DNA from 2 places in the Streptomyces sp. NTD91 genome. Region 1 is predicted to be linked to the other one. Evidence: riboswitches for the same ligand, from Rfam matches in the RefSeq annotation. Region 1 holds a riboswitch; the other holds the start of a gene.

What was found. A riboswitch is a leader RNA that binds a small molecule or an ion and turns the genes downstream of it on or off. The one in region 1 is predicted to bind S-adenosylmethionine.
Region 2: another riboswitch for S-adenosylmethionine. It lies ahead of AC5WRT_RS09120 (aminotransferase class V-fold PLP-dependent enzyme); the one in region 1 lies ahead of thrC (threonine synthase).

What each region holds. Positions count from the first base shown of each region.
Region 1 is NZ_JCAJZW010000001.1:439,665-445,717, reverse strand. Features, by position in the region: gene AC5WRT_RS02045 (ABC transporter substrate-binding protein) at 1-869, shown strand, start outside; gene AC5WRT_RS02040 (DUF3263 domain-containing protein) at 906-1,130, shown strand; gene otsB (trehalose-phosphatase) at 1,264-2,097, shown strand; gene AC5WRT_RS02030 (alpha,alpha-trehalose-phosphate synthase (UDP-forming)) at 2,085-3,527, opposite strand; gene AC5WRT_RS02025 (glucosyl-3-phosphoglycerate synthase) at 3,602-4,546, opposite strand; SAM riboswitch class I at 4,708-4,849, shown strand; gene thrC (threonine synthase) at 4,868-6,053, shown strand, end outside.
Region 2 is NZ_JCAJZW010000006.1:40,815-46,867, forward strand. Features, by position in the region: gene qcrA (cytochrome bc1 complex Rieske iron-sulfur subunit) at 1-844, shown strand, start outside; gene qcrB (cytochrome bc1 complex cytochrome b subunit) at 841-2,478, shown strand; gene trpD (anthranilate phosphoribosyltransferase) at 2,605-3,669, shown strand; SAM riboswitch class IV at 3,746-3,862, shown strand; gene AC5WRT_RS09120 (aminotransferase class V-fold PLP-dependent enzyme) at 4,020-5,396, shown strand; gene AC5WRT_RS09125 (Lrp/AsnC family transcriptional regulator) at 5,432-5,713, opposite strand; gene AC5WRT_RS09130 (rhomboid family intramembrane serine protease) at 5,710-6,053, opposite strand, start outside.

The DNA of each region.
Region 1 (6,053 bases):
TCCCGTTCGCGGCCTCCACGCGCGTGCTCTTCTACAACAAGACCCTGTTCGCCGAGGCCGGCATCACCCCGCCCGCCACCTGGGACGAGCTGGCCGCCGACGCCAGGGCGCTCAAGGCCAAGGGCGTGAAGTACCCCTTCGCGCTCCCCCTCGGCCCCGAGGAGGCCCAGGCGGAGACGATGCAGTGGCTGCTCAGCGGCGCGAGCGGCCAGAACGATGCCAACGGCTACACCGACGACGTCGGCACCTACACCATCGACTCCGCGCAGAACGTCCAGACCTTCACCTGGCTCAAGGACGACCTGGTCGACAAGGGCCTGACCGGGCCGGTCGCACCCGGCCGACTGAACCGCGCGGACGCCTTCGCCGCGTTCGCCGACGGACAGGTCGGCATGCTCAACGGGCACCCCACGCTGATCCAGCAGGCCGAGAAGAAGGGCGTGAAGTTCGGCATGGTGCCGACGCCGGGACGCACCGGCCCTGCCAGGGCCTCGATGGGCGTGACCGACTGGATGACGGCCTTCAGGCAGAACGGCCACGGCGACCGGATAGGCGACTTCCTCGACTTCGTCTACAGCGAGAAGAACGTCCTGGCCTTCTCCCGCGAGTACGGGCTGCTGCCGGTCACCGGCTCCGCCTCGACGGTGATGAGCGAGTCGGACGCCGCCTCCGACAAGGCCCTGCACCCCTTCCTCGACCAGCTGCCCACCTCCGAGCTGTACCCCGTCGGCAAGACCTCCTGGGCGACGGTCAGCGCGGCCGTGAAGCAGAACGTCGGCCAGGCCGTCGCCCCCGGCGGCGACCCCGCCGGCGTCCTGAGCCGCCTCCAGGCGACGGCGACGGCGGCGGACAGCGGCGCCAGGAACTGAACGCCGCTGTCAGTGCCCGTCGCTACGGTGACTGCCATGGAACTCGGCTCCCGCGAACTCGCCGTCCTCGCCCTGGAGCGCCGCGGCTTCCCCGGCCCCGGCGCGAAGGAGCGCGCGATACGCGAGGAACTGGGCCTGTCGCCGGTGCGCTACTACCAGCTGCTGAACGCCCTTCTGGACGACGAGAGGGCCCTCGCGGCGGACCCGGTGACGGTGAACCGTCTGCGCCGGGTGAGGGAGTCCCGCCGCGCCGAACGCTGAGCTGCACAGCGGGGCAGGGGCGTCCGGCAGGGCGACTTCTCGGCCGACCGCGTCCGGTGGTGGCCGGGCGCGGCGGGTCCCAGGGGGTGGAGCCCCGGGCATGACGGCGGCCCGCGCTGGATACTGTCGCGGTATGGACCCTCTGCCGACCCCGCAGACCCAGCCCGGCCGGGCCGGGCTCGCCGCACTCCTCGCCAAGCCGGGCGCAGCGCTCGTCGGCCTGGACTTCGACGGCACGCTGGCCCCCATCGTCGCCGACCCCGAGCAGGCCCGCGCCCACCCGGACGCCGTACCCGCACTCGCCGCCCTCGCCCCGAAGGTGGCCTCCGTCGCGGTGATCACCGGCCGCCCGGCCGGCGTCGCCGTCCGCTACGGCGGCTTCGCCGGCGTCCCCGGCCTGGAGCACCTGACCGTCCTCGGCCACTACGGCGCCGAACGCTGGGACGCGGTCACCGGTACCGTCACCGCCCCGGCCCCGCACCCCGGGGTCGCGGCGGCCCGCGCCGAACTCCCGGGCGTCCTGGACCATGCCGGCGCCTGGCCCGGCACCTGGATCGAGGAGAAGGGCCGGGCGGTCGCCGTGCACACCCGCCGCGCCACCGACCCACAGGCCGCGTTCGAGGCCCTGCGCGGCCCCCTCACCGACCTCGCCGGCCGGCACGGGCTGATCGTCGAACCCGGCCGCATGGTCCTGGAACTGCGCCCACCGGGCATGGACAAGGGCGTGGCGCTCGCCGACCACGTCCGCAGGACCGGCGCCGAGTGCGTCGTCTACGCCGGCGACGACCTCGGCGACCTGCCCGCCTTCGCCGCCGTCGACAAGCTCCGCTCCGAGGGCGTCCCCGGCCTCCTGGTCTGCAGCGGCAGCGCGGAGGTCACGGAGCTGGCGGAACGGGCCGACGTCGTCGTCGACGGTCCGGTCGGCGTCGTGCACCTGCTGCGGTCGCTCGCGGCTCAGCTGGACTGAGGCTCCTCGAGCGCCCGCAGCTGGTCCAGGAACCACCGGGCGGGCGGCAGCGCGGTGGCCGCGTCGGCCAGCCGTTTCGACCGCTCCGCCCGCTCGGCGTCCGGCATGCCCAGCGCCTCGTGCAGCGCCCGCGCGGTCTCCAGCACGTCGTAGGGGTTGACCGCGAACGCGTGCGGGCCCAGCTCCTCGTACGCCCCCGCCTCCCGGGACAGCACCAGCGCGCAGCCCTCGTCGGAGACGACCGGCACCTCCTTGGCGACCAGGTTCATGCCGTCCCGGATGGGGTTGACGAGGGCCACGTCGGCGAGCCGGTACGCGGCCAGCGAACGCGCGAAGTCGTCCTTGACGTGCAGCACCACCGGGGTCCAGCCGGGCGTGCCGTAGGCCGCGTTGATCTCGTCGGCCACCCGCTGCACCGCCGCCGTGTAGTCCCGGTAGACGGCGAGGTCCTGCCGGGACGGATACGCGAACGCGACATGCACCACCCGCTCCCGCCACTCGGGGTGGTCCTCCAGCAGCTGTCGGTAGGCAAGCAGGCCGCGCACGATGTTCTTGGACAGCTCGGTGCGGTCGACCCGGACGAGGGTCCTTCGGCCCTCGCCGATCTCCTGGCGCAGCGCGGCCATCCGCTCCTCGACGTCCGGCTCGTGCGCCCGCTTGCGCAGGAAGTCCCCGTCCGCCCCCAGACCGTGCACGCCGATCCGCGTGTCCGCGGGCATCCCGGACTCGATGACCGCCTGCGCGCAGTTCCGGAACGCGTCCGCCCAGCGGTGTGTCAGGAACGCCACCCGGTCGGCCCCGAGCATGCCCGCCAGCAGCTGCTCGCGGATGTCCCCCGGGAGCAGCCCGAAGTACTCGGGCGGCGCCCACGGCGTGTGCGAGAAGTGGCCGATCCGCAGGTCCGGGCGCAGCTCGCGCAGCATCCCCGGCACCAGGCACAGGTGGTAGTCCTGGACGAGAACGGCCGCGCCCTCGGCCGCCTCCTCGGCCAGCGCCTCGGCGAACGCGCGGTTGTAGGTCTCGTACGACGCCCACTGCCGGCGGAACTCCGTGTCGAAGACCGGCTCCAGCGGGGTCTGGTACAGCATGTGGTGCACGAACCACAGGACCGAGTTGGCGATCCCGTTGTAGGCGTCGGCGTGCACGCGCGCGTCGATGTCCAGCATCCGCACCCGCTGCCCACCGCTGTCCTCGGCCGGCAGCAGGCCGCCGCCCGCCCGTCGTACGGCCTCGCGGTCGCCGTCGCCCAGCGCCGCGCACACCCACAGCGAGTCCGCGTCCGGGCCGATGGCCGACAGCCCCGAGACCAGCCCGCCGCCGCCCCGCTTGGCGCGCAGCGCACCGCTGTCGTCCACCGTGTACGAAACCGGGCCGCGGTTGGACGCGACCAGCACCTGAGCTCTCTTGGCAGCACCATCCGTGGAAGCCATGGTCCTCAACCTAGCCCCGCCCGGAAACGCTCAAACGTACGGCCGCGCCCGGCGCGCCGCCGTATACGAACGGTTCACGCCACCTTCCGTTCGGCGTACTCCGCGATCTCCACCATCGGCGGCCGCTCCTCGGTGTCCACCGAGTAGGTGCGCGGCTCGAAGCCGTCCTCGCCCCGCTCGAACTGGGTGAGACAGGGCCGGACCAGATGGCCGCGGGCCAGCCGGAGCTGGGCCGTGCGGTAGATCGCGGCGGCCATCCGGCCGAGGGCCTGGCCGTCCTGGTGGCGGTGCTTGCGCACGCCCACGTCCACCTGGGCCAGCGCGTCGAGGCCGACGAGGTGCAGGGCGTCCACCAGCATGCCGAGTTCCACGCCGTACCCGACGGGGAACGGCAACTGCTCCAGCAGGCTGCGCCGGGCCGCGTACTCGCCGCCCAGCGGCTGCACGAATCCTGCGAGCTGCGGCCAGTGCATGTTCAGCAGCGGGCGGGCCATCAGCTCGGTGACCCGACCGCCCTGCCCCCCGGTCCCGGCGAGCGGGCGGTCGTACATGCCCTTGACCAGGTCCACGCCGGGGTCGGTGAGCAGCGGGCCGACGGTCCCGGAGACGAAGTCGGCGGAGAAGTCCCTGAGGTCCGCGTCGATGAAGCAGATGATGTCGCCGCTGGTGACCAGCAGAGAGCGCCACAGCACCTCGCCCTTGCCGGGGACGGCGGGGATGCGCGGCAGGATCGCGTCCCGGTGCACGACCCGCGCGCCCGCGGCGGCGGCGACCTGGGAGGTGCGGTCGGTGGAGCCGGAGTCGACGACGACGATCTCGTCCACGAGCGGGACCTGTTCCACGAGGTCGCGGCGGATGACCGTGACGATGTCGCCCACCGTCTCCTCCTCGTTGAGCGCGGGCAGCACGACGCTGATCGTCTGCCCCGTGCGCTGCTTGGCGCACAGGATCCGGTGGAGCGGGCGATCGGCCACGGACCAGGAGCGGGTGGCCAGCCAGCGCTCGACTTCTTCCAGCACGGTCTGCGGCTCCTCACTGTTCGTGATCGCACGGGCTGCACCGTGTGATCCATCTCGCGGTTCGGACGACTATCTCAACTGTCCTGGCCTTCGGTTACAGTCTTGAACAACGCCGATGACCATCGCATGTCGGGGGTCAGCGTGCGTCGACAACCGCATACCGCTCATCCAGAGGGGCAGAGGGACACGGCCCGATGAAGCCCCGGCAACCCTCCAGTCGGTTCTCGTTCTCCAGCGAGGCTCCCGGCTAGGGAAGGTGCCAAATCCGTCTCACGGCGAGATGCGTCGTGAGGAAGATGAGGAGAAAGGGCCTCGCCTCACATGGCTGTGCAGACAGTTGCAAGCTCCAGCAGTTCCACCGTCGATCTCGGCCCTGCCGCGGCCCTGAGCTGTCGCGAGTGCGGTCACCGCGTCCCGCTCGGCCCGCTCTTCGCCTGCGAGGAGTGTTTCGGCCCGCTGGAGATCGCCTACGACTTCTCCGCCTACGACACCGAAGAGCTGCGCCGCCGCATCGAGTCCGGCCCCGCGAACATCTGGCGCTACGCCCCGCTGCTGCCCGTCCCGGCGGACGTGGCCGGCAAGCCGAACCTGAACCCGGGCTGGACCAAGCTCGTCAAGGCCGACAACCTCGCCCGCGAACTCGGCGTCACCGGCGGCCTGTTCGTCAAGGACGACTCCGGCAACCCGACCCACTCCTTCAAGGACCGCGTCGTCGCCCAGGCGCTGGAGGCCGCCCGCGCCTTCGGCTTCACCACCCTGTCCTGCTCCTCCACCGGCAACCTCGCCGGCGCCGTCGGCGCCGCCGCCGCCCGGGCCGGCTTCCGCTCCTGCGTGTTCATCCCGCACGACCTGGAGCAGGGCAAGGTCGTCATGGCCGCGATCTACGGCGGCGACCTCGTCGGCATCGAGGGCAACTACGACGACGTGAACCGCTTCTGCTCCGAGCTGATCGGCGACCCGGCCGGCGAGGGCTGGGGCTTCGTCAACGTCAACCTGCGGCCGTACTACGCGGAGGGCTCCAAGACCCTCGCGTACGAGATCTGCGAGCAGCTCGGCTGGCGGCTGCCCGACCAGATCGTCGTCCCGATCGCCTCCGGCTCCCAGCTCACCAAGATCGACAAGGGGCTGCAGGAGCTGATCAAGCTGGGTCTGGTCGAGGACAAGCCGTACAGGATCTTCGGTGCCCAGGCCGAGGGCTGCTCGCCGGTGTCCACCGCCTTCAAGGCGGGCCACGACGTGGTGCGGCCGCAGAAGCCGAACACCATCGCCAAGTCCCTCGCCATCGGCAACCCGGCCGACGGTCCCTACGTCCTCGACATCGCCCGGCGCACCGGCGGGGCCGTGGAGGACGTCACGGACGAGGAGGTCGTGGACGCCATCAAGCTGCTGGCCCGCACCGAGGGTATCTTCGCGGAGACGGCGGGCGGCGTGACCGTCGGCGTGACCCGCAAGCTGCTCGAGGACGGCGTCCTGGACCCGACGAAGACCACGGTGGTCCTCAACACCG
Region 2 (6,053 bases), on a different contig from region 1:
CATCGCCTCGTACGTGACGATCCCGCACGACAAGAACATCTTCGTGTTCCCGATCGGGCACGTCAGCGCGCTGAACTTCGCGCTGGGCCTCACCCTGGGCGCGGCGCTGTTCTGCATCGGCGCGGGCGCGGTCCACTGGGCCCGCACCCTGATGTCCGACGTCGAGGTCGCCGACGAGCGGCACCCGATCGAGGCCGCCCCCGAGGTCCGCGCGAAGGTCCACGCGGACTTCAAGCAGGGCGCCAAGGAGTCGGCGCTCGGCCGTCGCAAGCTGATCCGCAACACGATGTTCGGTGCGCTGGCGCTGGTGCCGCTCTCCGGCGTCATGCTGCTGCGCGATCTCGGCCCGCTGCCCGGCACCTCGCTGCGTCACACGCTGTGGGCCAAGGGCAAGCGCCTCGTCAACATGAACACGGGTCAGCCGCTGCGTCCCGAGGACGTCGCCGTCGGCTCCCTCACCTTCGCCAAGCCCGACGGGCTCCAGGAGACGGACGAGGACTTCCAGACGGAGATCGCCAAGGCCGCCCTGATGATCGTCCGGCTCCAGCCGGACAACATCAAGGACAAGCGCGAGCTCGACTGGTCGCACGAGGGCATCGTCGCCTTCTCGAAGATCTGCACCCACGTCGGCTGCCCGATCTCCCTGTACGAGCAGCAGACGCACCACGTGCTGTGCCCGTGCCACCAGTCCACCTTCGACCTCTCCGACGGTGCCCGAGTGATCTTCGGCCCCGCCGGCCACGCCCTGCCGCAGCTGCGCATCGGTGTGGACAGTGAGGGTTACCTCCAGGCGCTCGGCGACTTCGAGGAGCCCGTCGGTCCTGCATTCTGGGAGCGCGGATGAGTACTGCATCGAACGACGCACCCCGCTCTCGCGGGAAGGCACCGGCCGGCGAGCGGATCGCCGACTGGGCCGACGGCCGGCTCGGGATCTACTCCCTGGCCAAGGCCAACATGCGCAAGATCTTCCCCGACCACTGGTCGTTCATGTTGGGCGAAGTGTGCATGTACAGCTTCATCATCATCATCCTGACGGGTGTCTATCTGACGCTGTTCTTCCACCCGTCGATGAACGAGGTGGAGTACCACGGCTCGTACGTCCCGCTCCAGGGACAGCTGATGTCCGAGGCGTTCAACTCGACCCTGCACATCTCCTTCGACGTGCGCGGTGGTCTGCTGATCCGGCAGATCCACCACTGGGCCGCGCTGATCTTCCTCGCCGGCATGTTCGTGCACATGATGCGCGTGTTCTTCACCGGCGCGTTCCGCAAGCCGCGTGAGATCAACTGGCTGTTCGGCTTCCTGCTGTTCGTCCTCGGCATGTTCACCGGCTTCACCGGTTACTCGCTGCCGGACGACCTGCTCTCCGGCACCGGTGTCCGCTTCATGGAGGGCGCGCTCCTGTCCGTGCCGATCGTCGGCACGTACCTGTCGTTCTTCCTCTTCGGCGGTCAGTTCCCCGGCCACGACTTCGTCGCGCGGTTCTACTCGATCCACATCCTGCTGCTGCCGGGCATCATGCTCGGCCTGATGGTGGGCCACCTGATCCTGGTCTTCTACCACAAGCACACGCAGTTCGCGGGTCCGGGCAAGGCCAACAACAACGTCGTCGGCATGCCGCTGCTGCCGGTCTACATGGCCAAGGCCGGAGGCTTCTTCTTCCTGGTCTTCGGCGTCATCGCGGCCATCTCGGCAGTCACCCAGATCAACCCGATCTGGGCCATGGGCCCCTACCGTCCGGACCAGGTGTCCACGGGCGCCCAGCCCGACTGGTACATGGGCTTCTCCGAGGGCCTGATCCGCTTCATGCCGGGCTGGGAGATCAACTTCGCGGGTCACACCCTCGTCCTGGGCGTGTTCATCCCGCTGATGATCTTCCCGCTGGTCCTGGCGGCGATCGCGGTCTACCCGTTCATCGAGTCCTGGGTCACCGGCGACAAGCGCGAGCACCACATCCTGGACCGCCCGCGCAACGCCCCGACCCGTACCGGCCTCGGTGTCGCGTGGATGACGCTGTACCTGCTGCTGCTGGTCGGCGGTGGCAACGACCTGTGGGCCACCCATTTCCACCTGTCGATCAACGCCGTGACCTGGTTCGTCCGGATCGGCTTCTTCGTCGGCCCGGTCATCGCGTTCCTCGTCACCAAGCGGATCTGCCTGGGTCTGCAGCGACGCGACCGCGACAAGGTGCTGCACGGCCGCGAGACCGGCATCATCAAGCGGCTGCCGCACGGTGAGTTCATCGAGGTGCACGAGCCGCTCAGCCAGGAGCAGCTGCACACCCTCACCGCGCACGAGCAGTACCAGCCGGCCGAGATCGGCCCGACGGTCGACGAGAACGGTGTCGAGCGCAAGGTGGGTGCCGGCGAGAAGCTGCGGGTGAAGCTCTCCAACGCCTACTACGGCGAGGACAACCAGATCCCGAAGCCGACCGTCGAGGAGTACAAGGAGATCACGAGCGGCCACGGCCACCACTGATCCCCACGTCGCCACGCCACGCCGAAGGGCCCCGTCCGGGTTACGGACGGGGCCCTTCGCGGTGTCCGGGGGTGGATAGGGTGGGAATCAACCACTGATTTCGTGTACGACACCCAGGAGCGGCTTATGAGCGCTGTGACCCCCGCTGGAGGCGACACCGCGGCGGGCCGTTCCTGGCCCGAGGTACTGAACGCCCTGCTGGAGGGCCGCGACCAGAGCGCGGACGCCACGGCCTGGGCGATGGACCGGATCATGCGCGGCGAGGCGACGGACGCGCAGATCGCGGGGTTCGCCGTCGCGCTGCGGGCCAAGGGCGAGACGGTGGAGGAGATCACCGGGCTCGTGCGCGCGATGTACGACCACGCGAACGTGATCGAGGTGCCGGGGGAGACCGTCGACATCGTCGGCACCGGCGGTGACGGCGCGAAGACGGTGAACATCTCCACGATGTCCTCGATCGTCGTCGCCGGCACCGGCGCCAAGGTCGTCAAGCACGGCAACCGGGCCGCGTCCTCGGCGTCGGGCGCGTCGGACGTGCTGGAGAAGCTGGGCGTCAATCTGAACCTTCCGCTGGAGCGGGTCCCGCAGGTCGCCGAGGAGGCCGGGATCACCTTCTGCTTCGCGGTGAGGTTCCACCCGGCGCTGCGTCATGTGGCTGCCGCCCGAGGCCAGTTGGGCATCCGCACCACCTTCAACGTCCTCGGCCCGCTGACCAACCCGGCGAAGGTGCGGGCGCAGGCCGTCGGCGTGGCCGATCTCCGGATGGCGCCCATCGTGGCCGGGGTCCTCGCCGAGCGCGGCAACTCCTCCCTGGTCTTCCGCGGCGACGACGGCCTGGACGAGCTGACCACGACCGGCACCTCACGGGTCTGGGTGGTCCGGGACGGGAAGGTCACCGAGGAGTCCTTCGACCCGAGGGACGCCGGCCTCGACCTCGTCCCCGTGGAGGCCCTGCGGGGAGCGGACGCGTCGTACAACGCGGAGGTCGCCCGGCGCGTGCTCGACGGTGAGCGGGGCGCCGTACGGGACGCGGTGCTGCTGAACTCGGCGGCGGCCCTCGTGGCCCTGCACCCGACGGACGCGCCGCTCACCGACCAGCTGCGGGCCGGTATGGCCGAGGCCGCCGAATCCATCGACTCGGGCGCGGCGAAGCGAACGCTGGAGCGCTGGGTGGCGGCCAGCAACGCCTGACCCGCCGCCGACGGTCGTCCCGCGATCCGGACACGGGTTGCGGGACGACGATCTTTTCCCTTAGGTTCCCGTACCAGGTCATGAGTGACAGCCATTCGGCCCCGGCCGGCTGTCCGGCAACCCTCCGTCCGTGGCGGGGTGCCCCGGGTGAGGACCAGGCCGTAGGCAGAGAGGTCTACGGCAAGCGCGGACCCCTCGCGCGCTGCTGAGAGCGCGGGACCAGGGGTCCTGGTCATCGAGGGAGCCTTCCGTGAGCAAGCGAATGCGATAGGGCCGCCGAGCCCCGCCTCCGCACACCCTTCTTCTCTTCTTCCTGCGCCCTCGGGCGTATGTCTCACGGGAGTTCACCCATGTCTGTCTTCACCGCTGCCGTCGACCAGTCCGTTTGTACCCTGCTGCCCGTTCTGGGTAGGGATGTCACCGTCCCGCTGGTCACCGGCGGCGAGGTCACCTACGCGGCCCTCGACTACGCGGCCAGCGCCCCCGCCCTGCAGCGCGTATGGGACGACGTTGCCGCCTACGTGCCGTACTACGGCAGTGTCCACCGCGGTGCCGGCTACCTCTCGCAGCTCTCCACCGACCTGTTCGAGAACGCCCGCAGGACCGTCGCCGAGTTCCTCGGCTGCCGCGCCGACGACCAGGTGATCTTCACCCGCTCGACCACCGACTCCCTGAACCTGCTGGCCCGCACGCTCCCCGCCGGCTGCCAGGTCTTCGTCTTCGAGACCGAGCACCACGCCTCCCTGCTGCCCTGGCAGGACGCGCGGGTGACCTACCTCGACGCCCCGCGCACCCCGCAGCACGCCGTCACGACCCTGGAGCGTGCCCTCGCCGACCGCCCTGTGTCCGGTGAAGGGGGGTACGGCCCGGCCCTGGTCTGCGTCACCGGCGCCTCCAACGTCACCGGCGAGCTGTGGCCGGTGCGTGAACTGGCCGCCGTCGCCCACGCGCACGGCGCCCGGATCGTCCTCGACGCCGCCCAGCTGGCCCCGCACCACCCGGTGAACGTCCGCGACCTGGACGTCGACTGGGTCGCCTTCTCCGGCCACAAGCTGTACGCCCCCTTCGGCTCCGGCGTCCTGGCCGGCCGCGCCGACTGGCTGCGCGCGGCCGAGCCGTACCTCGCGGGCGGCGGCGCCAGCCGCAAGGTGACCCGGCGTCGGGACGGTGGCGTGGACGTGGAGTGGCACGACAGCGCCGCCCGGCACGAGGCGGGCTCCCCGAACGTCATCGGCGCCTACTCCATCGCGTCGGCCTGCAAGGCCCTCACCGAGGCCGGCTGGGAGAACCTGGTCGCACGCGAACAGCATCTGGTCGCCAGGGTCCGTGAGGGCCTGGCCGAGGTGCCGCAGGTGAAGATCCTTTCCCTCTTCGGCGCCGACGCCCCGCGCGTCGGCGTCATCTCCTTCGTCGTCGAGGGCTGGAACAGCTCCCATTTCGCCGCGGCGCTCTCCGCCGAGTACGGCATCGGCGTCCGCGACGGCCTCTTCTGCGCCCACCCCCTGGTCCGCACCCTCCTCGGCAGCGACCCGCAGACCCAGGGCGCATGCGGTGCCCCCGAGTCCGCGCCGGGCGAGAAGTCCCTCAACGCCATCCGCGTCAGCTTCGGCGCCGGCACGCCCGACGAGCACGTGGACCGCTTCGTCGCCGCGGTGAAGGAACTGGTGTCCGAGGGCGCGAAGTGGACGTACCGCACGGAGGACGGCCGCTGCGTCCCGGCGGTGTGATCAGCGCCCCGCGGGCCGGGGCGGTCTTGGGACGATCAGTTGTCCAGGCCGATCGAGAAGGCGGCCTCCAGGTCGTGCTGGGAGTACGTCCGGAACGCGACATGCGTGTCCGTGCCCTCGACCCCGGGGATCTTGCTGATCCGGCCCGGGATGACCTCGGCCAGGTCGTCGTGCCGGCGGACCCGGACCATGGCGATCAGGTCGTACGTGCCGGTGACCGAGAAGACCTCGCTGACGCTCTCCAGCGCGGCGATCTCCTCCGCGATCTCGGGGATCCGGTCCACACTGGTCTTGATCAGAACGATCGCGGTGATCACGGCTGGTTCTCTCCCTCGAGGGCCTGAGCAGGGGTGGCCTTCACTCTAGTCCCACGGCCGTAGCGCACCCACGCGTAGCCGAAGCCGAGGCCGAAGCCGACCAGGTGGGCCAGATAGGCCACCCCCGGGCCGTCGGACGCGCGCCCTGCCGCCGCCCACTGCAGGGCCGCCCAGAACGGCAGCACGACCCACGCCGGGAAGCGGATCGGCAGGAAGAACAGGAACGGCAGGAGACTGGTGACACGGGCACGGGGGAACAGGTAGAGGAACGCTCCGAGGACCGCCGAGATCGCCCCGGAGGCGCCGACCAGCGACTGCTCGGAGGCGGCGTTGGCGGCCG